Linked DNA regions of Variovorax paradoxus. The protein of the gene in region 1 interacts with the protein of each later gene in a pairwise test. Links are inferred from orthologs where the notes say so. Each region holds a gene or a part of one and is shown in the gene's direction. Other genes may lie near its edges.

Region 1 (3,055 bases):
CTTGATCCTTGCGCTATAGTCGCCGACCAACGAGCAGCCATAGCAAGCCAACAAGAACGCGAGGCACCGGCCCTGCCGCCAGGACCGATGGCCCGCCCAGCCCCGAGGAGATGATGTCGATGAGTACCAAGGAAAACGCAGCCATCAGCCAGCTGCTCGCACTGCTCGAAGCGCGCTATGCACTGCGCGTGCTCTGGGCGCTGCGGGACGGGCACGCGCAAACCTTCAGGCTGCTGCAGGACAGTGTCGGCGGCATCACTCCCAACACGCTCAATACGCGCATCAAGGAACTGCGCGAGGCCGGTCTCGTCAGCCATGGCGGCGACGGCTACAGCCTCACGGTGAGCGGACAAGACCTGCTCAAGCGGCTGTCCGACCTGCAGGCCTTTGCGGGCAAGTGGCAGCTGGGCCAGGTCAAGAAGGCCGCAGCACCGGCGCCTGCCGCGCCCTCTTCATCGCCAGCGCCTGCTGTGCCTGCGGCACCTGCTGCTTCTGATTCGGCGGAGTCTTCGGCACCGGCACCGTCCGCCCCGCCCTCATCATCTACCCCGCCCGCCGACCCTGCCAATTGAGCAGGCCGGCAGGCCGGCCGCGGGGCATCGGTAAACTTCGCGCCTTCGCTGGTCCATCCATTCATCATCCAAATTGACGCAAGGAGCGTTCACATGCCTACCACTCCCTCCGGCCTCCAATACGAAGACACCACCGTGGGCGACGGCGCTGAAGCCAAGGCCGGCCAACACGTGCACGTGCACTACACCGGCTGGCTCTACAACGACGGCGTGCAAGGCGCCAAGTTCGATTCGAGCCGCGACCGCAACGACCCCTTCGCGTTTTCGCTGGGTGCGGGCCAGGTCATCAAGGGCTGGGACGAAGGCGTTGCCGGCATGAAGATCGGCGGCAAGCGCACGCTGATCATTCCCGCTTCGCTGGGCTACGGCGCACGCGGCGCCGGCGGCGTGATTCCTCCCAATGCCACGCTCAAGTTCGACGTCGAGCTGCTCGACGCGCACTGAACAGGCCAGGCGCGCCCCCAGGCTGCGCGGCACTTCGTGTCCGCTTCGCTTACCCCCTACCGGGGGCGACACCAGCGGCCCGGCAAAGCCGGTTCCGCGGTGTCCCACGTGAAATTCACTTCGCACCCCCTGTTGCGGCCACTTAGGCCGCATTTTTTCGCTTGAAATGCCCCTGACCAGCCCCAAGTGGCTGGCTATCGTTTGTTTCCCGGCACACGCCGGTTCTTTGAAAAATGTCTGACCCGCAACAATCCGCACAGAATTCTCAAATGCTGCAAGGCGAGCCAAGCCCCGAAGAACTGGAGGCCGCACAGGCTGCCAACGAAGCCGAGGCGCAAGACGCCCTGGCTGCAGCCCAAGGCGAACTCGCCGCACTGCAGGCCAAGAATGCCGAACTGGCCGATCAATACCTGCGCGCGCAGGCCGACGTGCAGAACGCGCGCCGCCGTGCCGACGACGAGATCACCAAGGCGCGCAAGTTTGCAGTCGAAGCCTTTGCGGAGAGCCTGCTGCCAGTGACGGACAGCCTCGAAGCCGGCCTGGCCATCAAGGACGCCACGCCTGAACAAATCCGCGAAGGCGCCGAAGCCACGCTGCGCCAGCTGAAGAGCGCGCTCGAACGCAACAAGGTCATCGAGGTGGCCCCTGCCCCCGGCACCAAGTTCGACCCGCACCAGCACCAAGCCATCTCGGTAGTACCCGCGCCCGACCAGGAGCCCAACACCGTGGTGAGCGTGCTGCAGAAGGGCTACACCATCAACGAGCGCGTGCTGCGCCCGGCGCTGGTCACGGTCAGCGCGCCCAAGTAATCCGCTCTACCGATACACACGATTCCCACAGGAAATCCCCGCTTCATACCTTGAATCGCGTCGGGTTATCCACAAGTTCATAACAACATATTTTTCAGGCTTTCAGGAGTAAAGAACATGGCAAAGATCATCGGCATCGACCTCGGCACCACCAACTCGTGCGTGTCGATCATGGAAGGCAACACCACGCGTGTGATCGAGAACTCGGAAGGTGCGCGCACCACGCCGTCGATCGTGGCTTACCAGGAAGACGGCGAAGTGCTGGTCGGTGCCTCGGCCAAGCGCCAGGCGGTGACGAACCCCAAGAACACGCTCTACGCAATCAAGCGCCTGATCGGCCGCAAGTTCGAGGAAAAAGAAGTCCAGAAGGACATCGACCTGATGCCCTACACCATTGCCAAGGCCGAGAACGGCGACGCATGGGTGGAAGTTCGCGGCAAGAAGATGGCGCCCCAGCAGGTCAGCGCCGACATCCTGCGCAAGATGAAGAAGACCGCCGAAGACTACCTCGGCGAGGCGGTGACGGAAGCCGTGATCACGGTGCCTGCCTACTTCAACGACGCACAGCGCCAGGCCACCAAGGACGCCGGCCGCATCGCGGGCCTGGACGTCAAGCGCATCATCAACGAGCCCACCGCTGCAGCCCTGGCCTTCGGCCTGGACAAGCAGGACAAGGGCGACCGCAAGATTGCCGTGTATGACCTCGGCGGCGGTACCTTCGACGTCTCGATCATCGAAATTGCCGACGTGGACGGCGAGAAGCAGTTCGAAGTGCTGTCGACCAACGGCGACACCTTCCTGGGCGGCGAAGACTTCGACCAGCGCATCATCGACTACATCATTGCCGAGTTCAAGAAAGAGCAAGGCGTCGATCTGAGCAAGGACGTGCTGGCCCTGCAGCGCCTGAAGGAAGCGGCCGAGAAAGCCAAGATCGAGCTGTCGAACAGCGCGCAGACCGACATCAACCTGCCCTACATCACGGCCGACGCCTCGGGCCCGAAGCACCTGAACATCAAGCTCACGCGCGCCAAGCTCGAGAGCCTGGTCGACGAGCTGGTCGAGCGCACCATCGCGCCCTGCCGCCTGGCCATCAAGGACGCCGGCATCAGCGTTTCGGACATCAACGACGTGATCCTGGTCGGCGGCATGACCCGCATGCCCAAGGTGCAGGAAAAGGTGAAGGCCTTCTTCGGCAAGGAGCCGCGCAAGGACGTGAACCCCGATGAAGCC
Region 2 (3,234 bases), 3.7 Mb from region 1 along the record:
GGCGGCTTGCCCGGCGGGCACGGCGACGATGTTCGCGTAGCTCGAATCGAAGGCGATCTCGCCGCGGTAGGTCTTGCGCAGCCGCTGCGCGTTGGCGCGCGTCACCACCAGTTCCACGTCCATGCGGCCCGTGCCGTTGATCACGCCAAGGTCGAGCTCATTGACCAGTATTCGCGCCGCGATGCGGGTCGGAGCCTTGGGGTCATAGGCCGATATCTCGCCCAGGTCGCGCATCAGCGCGTCCTCCAGGTATTGCGCGAAGGTGCCGCTGGGCGAAAGCAGCTTCGCGCGGCGCAGGCTCAGGGCGTTGATCCTGTCGTTCGGATCGGTGGGCTGCACCTTGGCGACGGCAACCATGCCGGGGCGGGTGGCCTCGAGCCGGTCGAGCGCTTCATAGTCGGCTGCGTAAGGCGGCGCAGCGAGTTGCGCGCAACCGGCCGACAGCAAGGCCGCGGCCATTGCGCCCAGCCCCAAAGTGAAAGCGCGCACGCGCCAGCCGAGCGGTCTGAAGAAGATCGCCATGCCGTGAGTCCCTCCTCGGGATGCCTGATCCCGGCGCGAGGGTAGCAGGCATTGCGCCGCGCGCGAAGGCCCGTGCCGTGGCTGTCAGACCGGTTCGAGCACGTGGATCAGCTTGCTCTCAACGAGTGCTTTGGTCTTCTCGCCATGGGCTTTCATGTGCGGCGCGACGGCATGCGCCTGCAGGTGGGCCAGTGTTTCCCACTTTTCAATTACCACGAAGGTGTCGGGCCCGAAGCTGGCCTTCGACGACGGAACGCCCTGCGCGTCGATAGTGGCGCCGTATTCGATGCAGCCTTCTTCGGCCAGCACGGCCGCGCGGTTGGCGGCAAAGGCTTCGAGCAACTGGGCGCGCTGGCCGGGCTTGGCGGTAATGACGGCGACAACGTGGATCATTGAAACGGACTCCGGTGTTGTGAGTGATTGAATGGCGAGCGTCGAATCTAAAAGATCCGGCGCTTTGGTGTCGGTCCCGCGCGAGACCCGATGCGCCACCCCTATCATCGCCCGCATGTTCTTTCCGCTGCCCCGCACCGCCACCGCGCCGTTCTGCCCTTCCGAGGTCAAAGGCAGCGTGGCGGTCCCGCAGGACCTGCCCTTCGGCAAGAAGCTCCTGCGTTACGCGGGCCCCGGCCTGCTGGTGTCGGTCGGCTACATGGACCCGGGCAACTGGGCGACCGACATCGAGGCCGGCTCGCGCTTCGGCTACGGCCTGCTCTTCGTGGTGCTGCTTGCGAGCCTGGCCGCCATGCTGCTGCAAACGCTGTGCGTGCGGCTCGGCCTCGTGGCGCAGAAGGATCTCGCACGCGCTTGCCGCGAGCACTATTCGCCGCGCGTCAGCCGCTTTCTGTGGCTGGGCGCGGAACTCGCCATCGTGGCCTGCGACCTGGCCGAGGTGCTGGGCAGCGCGCTCGCATTGCATCTGCTGTTCGGCGTGTCGATTCCGGTCGGCATTGCAATCACTGCGTTCGACACGCTGCTCGTGCTGGGGCTGCAAGGCGCGGGCTTCCGGCGCGTCGAGGCGATCGTGCTCGGGCTGGTGGGCACCATCGCGGGTTGTTTCGTGGTGGAGCTTGCGATGTCGCAGCCCAACTGGTTCGGCGTGGCCATGGGCTTTGCGCCGAGCTTCGAGCGGCTGCAGCAGCCCGGCGCGCTGTATCTTGCCATCGGCGTTGTCGGCGCCACGGTGATGCCGCACAACCTATATCTGCACTCATCCATCGTGCAAACCCGGCTGGTGGCCGACAGCGATGCGGCGCGGCGCGAGGCGGTGCGCTTCTGCACCTTCGACGCGGTGATCTCGCTTTCGCTCGCCCTCCTGGTCAACGCTGCCATCATGGTTCTGGCGGCCAGTGCCTTCCACAGCACAGGCCATGTGGAAGTGACGGAGATCGACGATGCCTACCGGCTCATCGAACCGATCGTGGGCAGTGCGGTGGCGGCCACGCTGTTCGGCATTGCACTGCTGGCATCGGGCCAGAGCTCGACCTTCACCGGCACCATCGCGGGCCAGATCATCATGGAAGGCTTTCTCGACCTGAAGATTCCGTGCTGGCAGCGCCGCCTCATCACACGGGCCCTGGCGCTCGGGCCGGCCTTTCTGGGCGTGTGGTGGTTCGGCGACGGCGGCGTGGGCAAGATGCTGGTGCTGAGCCAGGTGGTGCTGAGCTTTCAGTTGCCGTTCGCGATGTGGCCGCTGATCCGCTTCACGAGCAGCCGCGCCATGATGGGCGGCTTTGCCAACGGCACGGTCGTCAAGCTGCTGGCATGGGGACTGTTTGGCGTGATCAGCTCGGCCAACGTATGGCTTGTGGTGTCGACGATTCGCGGCGGGCTCTGAACTGAGGCCTTGGCAAGCCTGGAGGGCGCGCCTCAGCGGTCGGCCGCGTCTTTCCAGAGGTGCACCAATGCTTCAGGGGCTTCGTTCTCGGGCACTTCGAAGCTGACCGAACCCGACTGCGTGGTGGCGCTCTCCACCACCACCTCCACGCGGTAGAAGCGCTGGTCACCGCCCTGCGAGCCGGGTTCTTCGCGCTGCCCTGCGTGCGGTGCGGCACTTTGCAAGGCCTCGCCGATCTGCTGGCGCAGTTCTTCGCTGCAATTGCCCAGTTGGTAGCTGCGCGGCCGCGAAAGGCCCGGCAGGTAGGCAACGCCGCCTTCGCGCGTTACTCGCACGACCGAAGCCTGGTCCAGAGGCGGAAGCTGAATCATGATGGTGTGACCCCCACGGTGTTCCATGCGGCGCCGATGGCCTTGTGCGCCGCGCTGTCGGCGCCGAAGCGCCTGGCTGCATTCTCCACGCTCAGTTGTGCGAAGGCCAGGAAATCGGCGTCCTGGCGCAGCCGCCTGTCGCACACGGTGTCGTACCAGACGCGGCCCGCTGTTTCCCAGGCCGGGCCCTGGATCGCCGTGGCCGCAAGATAGAAGGCGCGGTTCGGAATGCCGGAATTGATGTGCACGCCGCCATTGTCCTGCCGTGTGACGACCAGGTCTTTCATGTGGGCGGGCTGGGGGTCTTTGCCGAGCACCGGATCGTCGTAGGCCGTGCCGGGCTCGGCCATCGAGCGCAACGCGCGTGCCTCTACCTTGGCGGTGAAAAGCCCCGCACCTACGAGCCAGTCGGCCTGCTGCGCCGTCTGCTTGAGCAAGTGCTGCTTCACCAGAACACCGAACACGTCGCAGACCGATTCATTGAGCGCGCCCGACTGCCCCTGG

The links.
Region 2: the proteins of grpE (region 1) and GOQ09_RS25785 interact in binary tests that used the Escherichia coli proteins (3 or more experiments, as listed by UniProt). The link is inferred for Variovorax paradoxus from one-to-one orthologs.

The regions. Positions count from the first base shown.
Region 1 is NZ_CP046622.1:1,868,518-1,871,572, reverse strand. Bases 314-3,055 are described here. They hold grpE (nucleotide exchange factor GrpE), read left to right. Parts: upstream 314-1,285; coding sequence 1,286-1,825; downstream 1,826-3,055. Other genes in these bases: dnaK (molecular chaperone DnaK), read left to right, coding at 1,943-3,055; GOQ09_RS08685 (FKBP-type peptidyl-prolyl cis-trans isomerase), read left to right, coding at 666-1,016; GOQ09_RS08690 (winged helix-turn-helix transcriptional regulator), read left to right, coding at 314-572. In the rest of the region: more of GOQ09_RS08690, read left to right, coding at 120-313. UniProt on the Escherichia coli protein: Participates actively in the response to hyperosmotic and heat shock by preventing the aggregation of stress-denatured proteins, in association with DnaK and GrpE. It is the nucleotide exchange factor for DnaK and may function as a thermosensor.
Region 2 is NZ_CP046622.1:5,519,094-5,522,327, reverse strand. Bases 274-3,194 are described here. They hold GOQ09_RS25785 (Nramp family divalent metal transporter), read left to right. Parts: upstream 274-1,030; coding sequence 1,031-2,359; downstream 2,360-3,194. Other genes in these bases: GOQ09_RS25775 (M4 family metallopeptidase), read right to left, coding at 2,727-3,194; GOQ09_RS25780 (protealysin inhibitor emfourin), read right to left, coding at 2,392-2,730; GOQ09_RS25790 (putative quinol monooxygenase), read right to left, coding at 607-915; GOQ09_RS25795 (hypothetical protein), read right to left, coding at 274-522. Also shown: more of GOQ09_RS25795, read right to left, coding at 1-273; more of GOQ09_RS25775, read right to left, coding at 3,195-3,234. UniProt on the Escherichia coli protein: H(+)-stimulated, divalent metal cation uptake system. Involved in manganese and iron uptake. Can also transport cadmium, cobalt, zinc and to a lesser extent nickel and copper. Involved in response to reactive oxygen.